4 regions of the Alteromonas sp. ABH4_456 genome follow, and region 3 is predicted to be linked to each of the others. Evidence: predicted binding sites of a transcription regulator. Region 3 holds the regulator's gene; each other region holds the start of a gene.

Region 1 (3,210 bases), on a different contig from region 3:
TGCGAATGAAGGTCGTATTATTGAAGCGGCAGAACTTTCTCATAAAACGAACAGCTTGCCGGAAGTTTGCGGCCGTGTCTGTCCGCAGGACCGTTTATGTGAAGGTGCCTGTACGCTGAATGACGAGTTCGGCGCTGTGACTATCGGTAGTATTGAAAAATACATCACCGACACCGCCTTCGAAATGGGCTGGCGTCCGGATATGTCTGACGTAGTCTGGACAGACAAGAAAGTCGCTATCGTTGGTGCCGGTCCTGCAGGTCTTGCCTGTGCAGATATTCTGGTACGTAACGGTGTGAAGCCGGTTGTTTTCGACAAGTACGAAGAAATCGGCGGCCTGTTAACCTTCGGTATTCCTTCGTTCAAGCTGGAAAAAGACGTGATTAAACGTCGTCGTGAAATTTTTACCGAAATGGGTGTGGAGTTCAGACTCAATACTGAAATCGGTAAAGATATCGACTTCCAGGCGCTGCTTGATGAATACGATTCAGTGTTCCTCGGTATGGGTACGTACAAGTCCATGCAAGGCGGATTCGACAATGAGCACGTGGAAGGCGTTTTCGATGCCCTGCCGTTCCTGATTGCGAATACTAACCGTGTAATGGGGCTGGAAAAAGATCCTGCTGATTTTGTCGACATGAAAGACAAAACCGTTGTTGTGCTGGGTGGTGGTGATACCACTATGGACTGCGTACGTACGTCTATCCGTCAGGGCGCAAAACGCGTAATTTGTGCTTATCGCCGTGATGAAGAAAGCATGCCCGGTTCACGCAAGGAAGTACAGAACGCGAAAGAAGAAGGTGTGGAATTCGTCTTCAATGTACAACCACTGGATATCGCGCTGACCGGTGAAGGCACTGCAGCCGGTGTTAAACTGGTTAAAACTGAAATGGGTCCGCCGGACATCAACGGTCGTCGTCGTCCTGTTGAGGTGGAAGGTTCAGAGCACGTGCTTGAAGCGGATGCGGTTATCATCGCCTTCGGTTTCCAGCCAAGCCCTGCCAGCTGGTTTGCTGACTACGGTATTATCCTGGATGAAAAGGGTCGTGTTATCGCCCCTGCCGGTGGTAAGTACGCTTATCAGACTGCTAACCCGAAAATCTTCGCCGGTGGCGATATGGTTCGGGGCAGTGATCTGGTTGTAACCGCCATTGACGAAGGCCGTAAAGCGGCCGACGGCATCATGGATTACCTCGGCGTTTAATACGGCTCAAAGCAAAAAAACGAAAGCCACGGGATGAGAATTCCGTGGCTTTTTTCGTTTCTGAAGATCAACCGCCGATACTTGAGTGTGTGCCGGTATACCTATGCTTTATTGCCGGTTAAGGGGTTCTTGCCTATAGTTTTACTCATCTGTTAAGCATCCATTCCGCTTAATAAAGGGAGAGTAAAAATGAACAAAAAGACGTGCAGTATGATTGCAGCGACTCTGCTGTGTACGGCTTCGTTATCTGTGGCTGCAGCGCCTGACACATCCGCCTGTCCGGCAGACTTTCACACGCTGACCATGCCGGATGACGCAAAGCAATGTCAGGTTTTCGACAGCGGACTGCCTGCCACGCTGGTGTTTTATTCCGCGACACCACAGCAAACACTCATCGACTACTACACGGCGCAGTATCCCGGTATGCAGGTCGCAGCAACAGTACAGGGCAGAACGTTACTCACTGCAGCTAACGACAGTGTGCGGGTTATCATTTCCCCTGATCACGAAGGTTCTCAGGTAGATATGATGATTGTTAAGGCCAACTGAGACCTGTCAGCCTCTTCCCAGCTCCTCTGTGCCGGACGCTCTCCCGACCTTGCAAATTTTTAGCGGTCTGGCACTTCCTTTGCAAAATCCAGCTTGTTGACTAATTCACGACACAAAACGTCACTTTTTTGACGTATGTGATTTTGCTTTCGCGGGGATCAATATGGAACTGGCTATAATTTTAATGATGTTACTGATTGTGGTGGCTCTGGGCGCCATGAAATTGTCGGACAGCGGTGTAAGCTTTCCTTTTCGCAGTAAACCTCAGCTGTTCACACCGGTAGAACATAATTTTCTGAAACTGATTGAGCAGGCAGTGGGCCGTGAATTCCGCATCGTTTGCAGGGTTCGCCTGAGCGATGTACTGGCAGTAAGAGCAAAAGCCAGTAAAAAGCAGGGCTCCAGCGCCATGTCACGGGCGTCTTCAAAGCAACTGGATTACGTGTTGTGTGACCGCGACGACATGACGCCTGTTATGGCTATCGACCTTGTTTATAACGATGGCAAGAACAAATACAAATCCCAGCGCGACTTTTTTGTCAGCGGCGCGCTGGATGCAGCAGGATTGCCTCATGTGCGCATTAAGGTGAAAACCGGTTATACCACTGAAGAGATCCGCGAATGTATCGAAAGCAAGCTGGTGCCTTACCGCCGCAAACAGCAACGTATTGCGCAGGCGCCGACGCTTAACCCTGCACCGAATAAACGCCCGACACGTCCGGTGCGTTCAAGCCGGGCAGCGGCTGCTTAATTTACCTTTTACTCTCCGGGTCGGTATTCTCCCCAAGGTACCGACCCATTTTCCCCTAATTTCTGTCAGTTTCTTCACTTTCATATTACCATTAACAATCATGACTTAACGGACCCGCGCACACCCAGTTCGCCGGGCGGTACATCGACGGAACATATTTATGAAAATCGGTATTCTTGGCGCAATGGATCAGGAAATTGCACTGTTACAGGCATCTCTGACAGATTGTGAAACCCGACAGTGGAAACATCTGACCTTTTACACCGGCACCCTGCATGGCGCTGAAGTCGTGCTGGTAAAATGCGGTATTGGTAAAGTTGCTTCAGCCCTTGCCACAACAGCACTTATCGAGCAATACACGCCTGATTATGTTGTTAATACCGGTTCAGCCGGCGGCTTCGATCCGGCGCTGAATATCGGTGATGTGGTCGTCGGCAGTGCAGTGAAATATCACGATGTGGATATTACCCATTTTGGTTATGAACTTGGGCAATGTGCCGGTATGCCGCCACAATACGACTGCGATCCCCGGCTTGTTGAAGCTGCTACCGCCGCGGCACAGGACATCACCCATATCCAGAACACCACTGGCATGATTTGTACCGGCGATTCCTTTGTCGGTTCAGATGAAGCGGCACAGAAAATTAAAGACACTTTTCCGGCAATGAAGGCCTGTGAAATGGAAGGCGCAGCCATCGGACAAACC
Region 2 (3,210 bases), on a different contig from region 3:
ATCTGTTGAAGGCGTGATCCGCGGCGCGAGGGTGATAAAAAGTTATCCGGTGGGCGAGGATACTTACGCTACTGAGTTAGAGCTGGACATGCGTAAGGTGTACGATATTTACCTGACAACCGCTAAGCCTAAAAGGATTAGAGACGTTACTTATTACTGAGCCGGTTTACTGGCTCCGGTCTTCTGCAAAAAGCAAAAAAGCCCGTTTTCACGGGCTTTTTGGTACTTGTCACTGTTATCAGGCGCTCACGCCTCTGCCCAGTCCGGAGCCTTTCGGCTTTCCGCTTTTATCGTAGGTCAGAGATTCTTTGGCGCGGACTTCCAGCATTAAATTACGCAGGTGGGTCAACCTGAGCTGACCCTGTTCAACAGCTTTTTGATTAACTGATGTACGGTACTGACACTCTTCGAGAAGCTTTTTGGCCTGGGCAATCAAGGCGGTAACATCGTCTGGCGCTGTTTTTTCCGCTGTATGTGCAGTGTATTGCTTACTGATAGCAATATCACTTTGCTGAATGGTATCGAGGGTTTGCTCTTTATCCTTGAGCAGATTCATCAATGCCTCAGCATCCCGGGAGCTGATCAGGTGCAATTCCTGTTCAAGCAAAGTCGCCAGATGCGTTAAGTTTGCGATCTGTTGCTCCAGTGCCTGTACCAGTGACTGCGACATAAATTACTCTCTACGATTTAATGCCAAAAACCTGCGCTTCTAACCGTGCGATTTTCTGCGCCAGGGAATCCGGGTCGATTTTATACTCACCACTTTGAATGGCTTTCTTCAGTTTGTCGACCTTTTCCTGATTGACCGGCGCCTCAGTGCCTTTCTTCTGCACCTGACTTAACTGCTGAGCAGACTGAGTCAGTGAGACAGAATCCTGGCGCGGAGCCGTCGTCTGTGTATTTTTCGCCGCAGCTTCCTGTTGTTGCGCCGTTTGTGTCTGTGCCTGCTGATTATTCAGCTTTGCATTGTCAATGGGCGCCTTAGGGGTTCCATTGTTAACATTGTTGATTGCCATAAATTTTTTCCACTACCAATAACACCTCATACACGTTATCGGCCTGAACTGGCGCATCTTTAACCTTTTTTCAGTGTTTTTTACTGTTTCAGGCTATAAATTCACAACCACTGTTTGCGTGCTGGCAACTTCAGCGATAAGCGTCTTTTTCGACGATGCGTTAACTACCTGAATACTATCGCCTATTACCCCGTCCTGTCTAGCGATGCCGGCCGTTTTCACCTGCATTCCCGCGGCCTGAGCACGGATCGTGATGCGATCACCTTTACAGACAAAGCATAGCATATTTGCCTGTACAGGCTGGCCGTCACGGACCCGTCTTTTCATTCTCGCGCCGATAAGCTCCTTTTGCGACATGTAACTGGTGTGCCGTAACTGGTTAATGTCTACTTCAGCCAGCTTCAGGTTTGCTGATGTCAGCACTGTGCCAGGACTGATAAGACCGGAGGTCACCACCACCGTGCGGGTCCGCGCAACCCGTGCGTTGGTAAACAGATACCAGTCATTGTTGCCGCAACTCACTCTTACTGAAATATAGGACTGGGTGAGGGCGCTGCTGTCTGCGTGATACTGAAAAGGCGTATGGCAGGCTGGGATCTGAATGCGGTCATCAACTGGCACAATACTTACCTGAATATTATCGTCGCCGTGAGCGTCCCCAATAGCGCTTAACAGATAAGCCTGAGCTTCCTGCTGAATTTTTTCCCGCATCTGCGCTGAAGATTGGGCAAATGCCGGAATACTGGCTATGTTTAGCATCATCAGCAACATAACCATCAGCGGCCTGCTTAAAGATTTCTGCAATAATTTCGATAACTTTTTCTGCATGATGACTTTTTTCGTGTTCAGTTCATTGTATTTTGACTATGATTAAAAGCAGAACCCTTAGATTCGTAATGGTTAAAGTGTCACTTTTTTGGCGATTCTGTTTTTAAACATTAAGTGATATGGTGAAACGCAATGTTCGTGCCCAATTTAAATTAGAGGTGATGTATGTCAGGCATTCTTGATTCCGTTAACCAGCGCACGCAGTTAGTGGGGCAGAATAGGCTGGAGCTACTGTTGTTCAGACTCAACGGCCGTCAGCGCTTTGGTATTAACGTGTTCAAAGTGCGGGAGGTACTGCAGTGCCCGCCATTGACAGCAATGCCTAAATTGAATTCACTGGTACGGGGAATTGCGCATATCCGCGGGCAAACCATTTCTGTCATCGACCTGAGCATGGCAACAGGCGGCAGACGGATTGAAAACCTCGAAACAGCGTTTATCGTTATTGCAGAGTACAACCGCTCAGTACAGGGCTTTCTGGTTGGCGCGGTTGAACGCATTATCAATACGAACTGGGATGCCATTATGCCACCGCCGCAGGGGACGGGTCGCGCCAGTTATCTTACTGCCGTTACGGAAGTGGATAAAGAGCTGGTGGAAATTCTGGACGTAGAAAAAATTCTTAACGAAATTTCTCCCCTCAAAGCCGAGGTTAGTAAAGATGTTATCGCCGGGCTGGATACCACTGCTCAGGAAGATAAGATTATATTCATTGCCGATGATTCTTCAGTTGCCCGCAGTCAGGTGAAAAAAGCGCTGACGGCACTGGGACTGAAAATGGAGCTGGCTAAGAATGGCCTGGAAGCATTGAACCGTCTCAAAGAGATTGCTGCTGAAACCGGCGACGTTACAGATAAAGTGGGCGTACTGGTTTCCGATATAGAAATGCCGGAAATGGACGGATACACTCTGACGGCTGAAATTAAAAATACCCCTGAATTGCAGAAATTAAAAGTGGTTCTGCACACGTCGTTAAGCGGGGTATTCAATCAGGCGATGGTGCAAAAAGTCGGTGCCGATGATTTCATCGCAAAATTCCATCCTGATGAGCTTGCTACTGCTGTAGGTAAATGGTTGTCTAACTGATTGACGGGGCAAGGGAAGCTTGAAAAATAAAGAAGTGTCTGCCGACAGTTACCGTCAGTTCGGAACTTTTCTGCAGCAACAGTGTGGCATTTCATTAGGCGACAACAAGCAATATCTTGTCCGTAGCCGCTTGTCGTCTTTGATGTACGAATACGACTACGACAGCCTGGACGGATTGATTGCAGCAGTGGTACGCGGTGGGAACCGTAATTTGTTGCAATCCGTTCTGGATGCCATGACCACCAATGAAACCCTCTGGTTTCGTGATAATTATCCCTAC
Region 3 (3,210 bases):
AGTCACAGTTTATCGACGGTAAAAAGAAGAAATCGGTTTTTAAAGACGATGTGAAGATCACCCAGGGTTCACTCATCATTGCCGCAGATGAAGTTGAAGCCATCGCCAGTGAAGGCGAAGGGAAAGAGGTTTTTATTGCCCGCGGAAAACCAGCCACTTATTCTCAAACGCTGGATGACGGCGCAAAAGTAAAAGCCAGCGCAAATGAAATTCGCTACGAAGTAGCCAAACAACTTATTTCCTTGCAAGGTGATGCGAAAATCCAGCAAGATACCAGCATGGTCCAGGGAGATAACATCACCTATGACATGTCAAAAGAGCAACTTCTGGCAACCGGCGGTGAAAGTAACAGCAACGGCCGGGTAACCACGGTTTTCCGTCCTGACACAGTTAAAGAGCTGAAGGAAGAGAACAAGACTTCAGACAGTAACGAAAACGAGGGTAACTGAGTTACATGGCAACCCTGAGTGCGACTCACCTGGCAAAGTCGTATAAATCACGCCAGGTCGTCCGTGACGTTAGTTTATCGGTTTCTACCGGACAGATAGTAGGTCTGCTGGGTCCTAACGGTGCAGGTAAAACCACAACGTTTTACATGATTGTGGGTCTTGTGCCGCTGGATAAAGGCAAAATCCTCATTGATGAGCAGGAGCTGACGCACCAGCCAATGCACGAACGTGCCCGCCGGGGAATTGGCTATTTACCCCAGGAGGCATCCATTTTCCGCAAGCTGACCGTACATGAAAACATCATGGCGATATTACAGACGCGTAAAGACTTAAAAAGTCATCAACGTGAACAGGAAGCGGATGCACTACTTGATGAATTTAATATTAACCATATACGTAATAGTACAGGTATGAGTTTGTCGGGTGGCGAACGCCGCCGGGTTGAAATTGCCCGCGCACTGGCAGCCAATCCGCAATTTATTTTGCTCGATGAACCCTTCGCCGGAGTTGACCCGATTTCGGTTAATGATATAAAGAAGATCATTCAGCACTTACGGGACAGAGGTATCGGTATCCTCATCACCGACCACAATGTCAGGGAAACCCTTGATGTGTGTGAAGAGGCCTATATCGTCAGTCATGGAGAACTGATTGCTCAGGGCACCGCAGAACAGGTATTAAGTAATCAAAAAGTTCGTGATGTATACCTTGGTGAGCAATTCAGGCTATAGTTAAGATATCGGGATGAGCATTTAGCGGAGATTTCGCCACCGGCACTCACACCGCTACAACCGGATGTCCTTTTTAGAGTTTATATAAGACGTAGATGAAACCATCTTTACAGTTAAAATTTAGCCAACAACTAACAATGACGCCTCAGCTTCAGCAGGCGATCAAGCTATTGCAGTTGTCTACGCTGGACTTACAACAAGAAATTCAGGAAGCTCTCGATTCTAATCCTTTGCTGGAAGTCGACGACAGCTCCGACAACGATGTAATTGAGAAAAATAACATCGACAATGATGACAGCATGCAAGAGTCTGCATCAGCCTCGTCTTCTGACAGCATGGATACCGGTGAAGCACTGGAAAAGAATGATTTACCGGATGAGCTGCCCATCGACAGTACCTGGGATGAGTACATTTCTGCGTCTTCTGCCCCCGCGCCCGGCCCTTCCGGTGGTGATGATGAACAAATCTTTCAGGGTGAAACCACCGAAAATATTCAGGACCATCTGCTGTGGCAAATGCGTCTGACACCTTTTTCTGACACAGACCGCGCCATCGCGCTGGCGATCATCGATTCCATTGATGAGTCCGGCTATCTAACGGTTACAGTTGACGACATTCTGCAAAGCGTAAACAGTGAAGATATGGAAGAGCCCGTAGAAGAAGATGAGGTTGAGTGCGTACTTAAACGTATTCAGCTTTTTGATCCTCTCGGTTCCGGCTCCCGCACACCGCAGGAGTGCTTGTTAGTTCAGCTGGCGCAATTTGCACCGGAAACACCGTGGCTGGAAGAAGCCAAACTACTGCTCAGAGAGCATTCCGATCTGTTAGGCAGTAAAGATTACCGTACGTTAATGCGTAAAACCCGCCTGAAAGAAGATCAGTTACGGGAAGCGATGCGTTTGCTGCAAACGCTTAATCCCCGTCCGGGCAGTGCATTAATTACGAAAGAACCCGAATATGTCATTCCGGATGTATCGGTTGCTAAGAAAAATGGCCGTTGGGTTGTAGAATTAAACCCCGACAGCCTGCCTAAGCTCAGTGTTAATCAGCAGTATGCTGCAATGAGCCGTAAAGCAAGAAACAGCAGTGATTCACAATTTATCCGCTCTCACATGCAGGAAGCAAAATGGTTTATTAAGAGCCTTGAGAGCCGGAACGATACGCTGCTGAAAGTAGCAAATTGTATTGTTCAGCAACAGATGGGCTTTTTTGAGCATGGCCCTGAAATGATGAAACCAATGGTGCTGAATGATGTCGCAGAAATGGTAGATATGCACGAATCTACTATTTCCAGGGTAACAACGCAGAAGTACATGCACACGCCCCGTGGTATTTTCGAGTTGAAGTATTTCTTCTCCAGCCACGTTGCCACTGAATCAGGTGGTGAGTGTTCATCTACAGCGATTCGCGCCCTGATTAAGAAGCTGGTTGCCGCTGAAAAGCCAAGCAAGCCACTGAGTGACAGCAAGATTGCTTCGTTGTTGGCCGATCAAGGCATTATGGTTGCCCGGCGAACAATAGCAAAGTACCGGGAATCCTTGTCGATCCCGCCGTCTAACCAACGCAAAAGCCTTATCTAACTTAAGGCTGCTCAAAATAAGGAAGACGAAATATGCAAATCAACCTTTCTGGTCATCACATTGAGATCACTGATTCTTTGCGTAATTATGTCGATACTAAGTTCAGCAAACTGGAACGTCATTTTGACCACATATCAAATGTGCACGTTATTTTAAATGTTGAAAAGCTTAGCCAAAAAGCAGAAGCAACGGTTCATCTTAGCGGCGCGGAAGTCTTCGCCTCTTCCGAAAATCAGGACATGTATGCTGCCATTGACAGCATGGTCGATAAACTCGACAGGCAGGTCCTGAAACACAAGGAAAAGCTTAAAAAGCACTAATTGAATTCATGGATATACAAGCCATAGTCAGCCTGGACCGCACCGAGTGTGCGGTCCAGTGCAATAGCAAAAAACGCATTCTCGAAATCATCAGCGGGATTGCAGCTAAAAATAACCCCGATGTTGATGA
Region 4 (3,210 bases), on a different contig from region 3:
CTGAACATGGCCCGGTTGAAGCCTTCCCAGGGATCGTTGTAATACACCTCATCACCGGTATTCCCTGACTCAGGGGTATCACCTACTGCAACCACTACCGGAGAAACGGATACGGCTCCCTGGCTGGTTTGTACGGTAACGTCTTTCCCTTTCGCAAGCTCTTCAGCCAGTGCAGGTTCGTTTTTTTGAGGTTGTGTGTTGTTCTGCGGTTGTACAGCAGAATTTTCAGGCATGTCGGGCGCGCTGGCACAGCCGCCCAATAAAAATACACAAATAATTAAGGCGAAAGCACCTTGTCTATAAGCTGGCATAGATACCACTTTCCTTCCTTTCGTGGTGATTCATTATATTTTGAGCCCGCTGCAGAGCTTCATCCCTGCTGTAGTCCCAGTCACTATCATCATAGTTACGGGCCAAATCAAGATAATGCTCAATCCTTTGCTTACGAATTTGATGAAACGAATTCGCCGGGTCAAATTCCAACTCATTAAATACCGCCTCAACTTCTGCCAGATCAGCACCAGTTGATGTTTCTGCCGGCGTTTCCCCCAGCCAGGTTGAAAGTTGCTTTCCGGACCCCAGAGCTACAAGACTGGTCAGAAGTAACACTGTCATTACCGCAATTTTTAAGTAATTCATGTTTTTCACCATCGTTGTTTAATTCAAGGGCCGTCCGGATCGCTTTCCTGTACTTAGTTAGCGGTCGCTGCCTCCGCCATCACTGCACCTGCTGTTGCCTTACCGGCTTTGTGGTCACGTTTGTCGTAGCGATCGAACCAGTTAAAAACTGGCTGCGAGTGAATGAGACGTTCAAATGACGTTGACGGTAACGGACGGTGTTTAGTCTTCAGAAATTTCATACTGCTCCCTTGCGTGCGTAGAATTGAATTCCGGTAAATGACTTATTTACTCTCACAACTATTTTTAACATTCCAATTTCCGCGCCATATTTTTAGAGACCTCACAGAAACGCCGCAAAAGCCACCTCCGTGCTTCAACGTCATGACCGGCGTTTTCGTAACCTACTGATTTATTAGACTTAAGTATCAATTCATTATCATAGAAGAAAAATCAGAGGAAAAAGGTGCAGGTAATGACACCCAAATAATTTCCGTTGACCCGGGAATTTGATGATACTTTTTTACTACAGACGGGAAATATTTTCACAGACGGGAAGGAAAGCTTTTCAGCAGGATTCATCAACCGGAACGCAATAAAAAAGGGCTGAGATAACTCAGCCCTTTCCTGATTATGCAGTTAAAAAGTATTATTCACTTTTCATCGCTGTTTTCTGTTGAACGACCTTCAGGTTGTCTTCAACGTCTGTAACATCTGTGGCGTTTTTCGCAATCTCAACGGCCAGGTCACGCTCAGCGTCTGAGTCTACTGTACCGGTAAGCGTAACATTGCCCTGCTCAACATCCACGTCGATATCAAAACCGGAAATGTCAGAGTCCATCAGTAAACGGGTTTTGATTACAGTCGCGATTTTAGCATCTGTCAGTTTGCCGGTTGCAGAGTCCATATCCATGTCATCACCGGACATAGCTTGAGAGTCATGCTCTTCTACAATGGTCAGCTGGTTATCAACATCTGTTACGCCGTCGATATTCGCTACCAGCTCTTCCGCGAGCTTTTTATCAACCGAGTTGTCTACCTTACCGGTCAGAATAACCTTGCCATCCTGAACATCGGTGTTGATATCAAAAGAATTCAGATTACCGTTAAACAGTAATGTTGCTTCAGCTTTGCCGTCTATCCAGGCATCCTTGGCACCTTCCTCCCACTTGTTCGCAGTATCCATAGATCCTGCAAAAGCAGAAGTAGTTAATGTACCAGCTACTAATAGTGAAAGAATTGAACGTTTCATAATTTTGCTCTCCTTAATTATCAAGCAAAAAAAATGAAGCCAACTTCATGCCAGGAAATTAAATAACTGAAAAATATGATTTTTTATAGTGAACTCCAACTTTCCGCTCTTTCCCTTCATGCAAACTTTTCTCAGAACCCCGTATTTTTTACCTTGCATTTACAATTGCTGAAATCACCTCGTTTGATCGAACAGGACAGAAAGTCTTTATATAAGTAAGCTAAATATTTTGATTCCGGACAGTAATTTCAGCGGACGAACCATGACAACAGTACTCTCTATCATTACCCTTTTCTTTATTGTGGCTGCGATACTGCCTCACATACCCGGTCAGCACTGGTTAATCCGCGTATGGGAGTTTCCCCGTCTGCAGCAGGCGTTTATTTTACTTGTGCTCACCTTAGTCTGGACATACTGGTATATCGAAACGCCCTTACTGGCGCTTTACATGCAGGCCGGTGCTGTCTGTGCTTTGCTCTATCAACTTGCCTGGGTAATCCCTTACACACCGGTATGGCGCACAGAAGTGAATCAGGTACCGGCAACTGATGACGACCGCACAATAAGCATTCTCACCAGCAATGTATTAATGACTAACGATAACTATGACGCACTGATTAATCTTACCAGGCTACGTAAACCGGATATTTTGGTGACGCTGGAAAGCAATAAAGACTGGGAGCAGGCATTGTCGGTCCTTCACGATGACTATCCCTATCGCCTCTCTTGTCCGCTAGAAAATCTTTACGGCATGCATCTTTATAGCCGGCGTCCCTTCGGCAACGAAAAAATCCGTTTCATTATTGAAGATGACGTACCGTCTATGGAAATCTGGCAGGAAATGGCCGGTACTCAGGTAAAAATCCATTTTGTACACCCTAAACCGCCAAGTCCCACAGAAAATAAATCTGCCGGACCCAGGGATAAGGAACTGACACGGGTAGGAAAAGAAATGGCAAAGTTAAAGCATCCGGCCATTGTTACCGGTGACCTCAATGATGTGGCATGGTCACCGACGACCCGAAAATTCAGAAAAATAAGTGGCATGCTGGATCCCCGCCGTGGCCGTGGTTTTTTCAACACTTTCCATGCGGATTACCCGTTACTGCGCTGGCCCCTTGACCATGTCTTTCATACTGAGCATTTCGAACTGGTCAAAATAGAAAGAATGCCGGATGTAGGCTCTGACCACTTTCCCTTACTTACAACACTGAGATTAAGAACTAATCCATCAGTTAAACAGGCATAAAAAAACCTGTGGCTTTTCAGCTACAGGTTTCCATGAACTCTCTTTTGAGGTCGTTTTGTCAGGCTGTGATTGCCAGGGGTTCCCGTGTGGC

Evidence for each region. Region 3 encodes sigma-54, which starts transcription at its own class of promoters, with help from an activator protein. Its sites were predicted from a motif close to GTTGGCACGNNNNTNGNNT; they were not measured.
Region 1: the regulator sigma-54 is predicted to act here: its motif matches at 1,820-1,838, upstream of ACXAG2_RS11660 (DUF2726 domain-containing protein).
Region 2: the regulator sigma-54 is predicted to act here: its motif matches at 1,972-1,990, upstream of flgA (flagellar basal body P-ring formation chaperone FlgA).
Region 4: the regulator sigma-54 is predicted to act here: its motif matches at 1,907-1,925, upstream of ACXAG2_RS16200 (BON domain-containing protein).

The regions. Positions count from the first base shown of each region.
Region 1 covers NZ_JBSWXO010000006.1:179,819-183,028, forward strand. The annotation lists gene ACXAG2_RS11650 (FAD-dependent oxidoreductase) at 1-1,204, shown strand, start outside; gene ACXAG2_RS11655 (hypothetical protein) at 1,394-1,753, shown strand; gene ACXAG2_RS11660 (DUF2726 domain-containing protein) at 1,917-2,504, shown strand; gene ACXAG2_RS11665 (5'-methylthioadenosine/adenosylhomocysteine nucleosidase) at 2,665-3,210, shown strand, end outside.
Region 2 covers NZ_JBSWXO010000004.1:141,531-144,740, forward strand. The annotation lists gene ACXAG2_RS08085 (LPP20 family lipoprotein) at 1-160, shown strand, start outside; gene flgN (flagellar export chaperone FlgN) at 239-670, opposite strand; gene flgM (flagellar biosynthesis anti-sigma factor FlgM) at 681-1,016, opposite strand; gene flgA (flagellar basal body P-ring formation chaperone FlgA) at 1,110-1,844, opposite strand; gene ACXAG2_RS08105 (chemotaxis protein CheV) at 2,010-2,930, shown strand; gene ACXAG2_RS08110 (CheR family methyltransferase) at 2,950-3,210, shown strand, end outside.
Region 3 covers NZ_JBSWXO010000003.1:363,853-367,062, reverse strand. The annotation lists gene lptA (lipopolysaccharide transport periplasmic protein LptA) at 1-449, shown strand, start outside; gene lptB (LPS export ABC transporter ATP-binding protein) at 455-1,180, shown strand; gene ACXAG2_RS06940 (RNA polymerase factor sigma-54) at 1,276-2,760, shown strand; gene hpf (ribosome hibernation promoting factor) at 2,793-3,080, shown strand; gene ptsN (PTS IIA-like nitrogen regulatory protein PtsN) at 3,089-3,210, shown strand, end outside.
Region 4 covers NZ_JBSWXO010000011.1:58,395-61,604, reverse strand. The annotation lists gene ACXAG2_RS16215 (MlaA family lipoprotein) at 1-311, opposite strand, end outside; gene ACXAG2_RS16210 (hypothetical protein) at 298-639, opposite strand; gene ACXAG2_RS16205 (hypothetical protein) at 693-860, opposite strand; gene ACXAG2_RS16200 (BON domain-containing protein) at 1,268-1,870, opposite strand; gene ACXAG2_RS16195 (endonuclease/exonuclease/phosphatase family protein) at 2,133-3,119, shown strand; gene ACXAG2_RS16190 (response regulator transcription factor) at 3,178-3,210, opposite strand, start outside.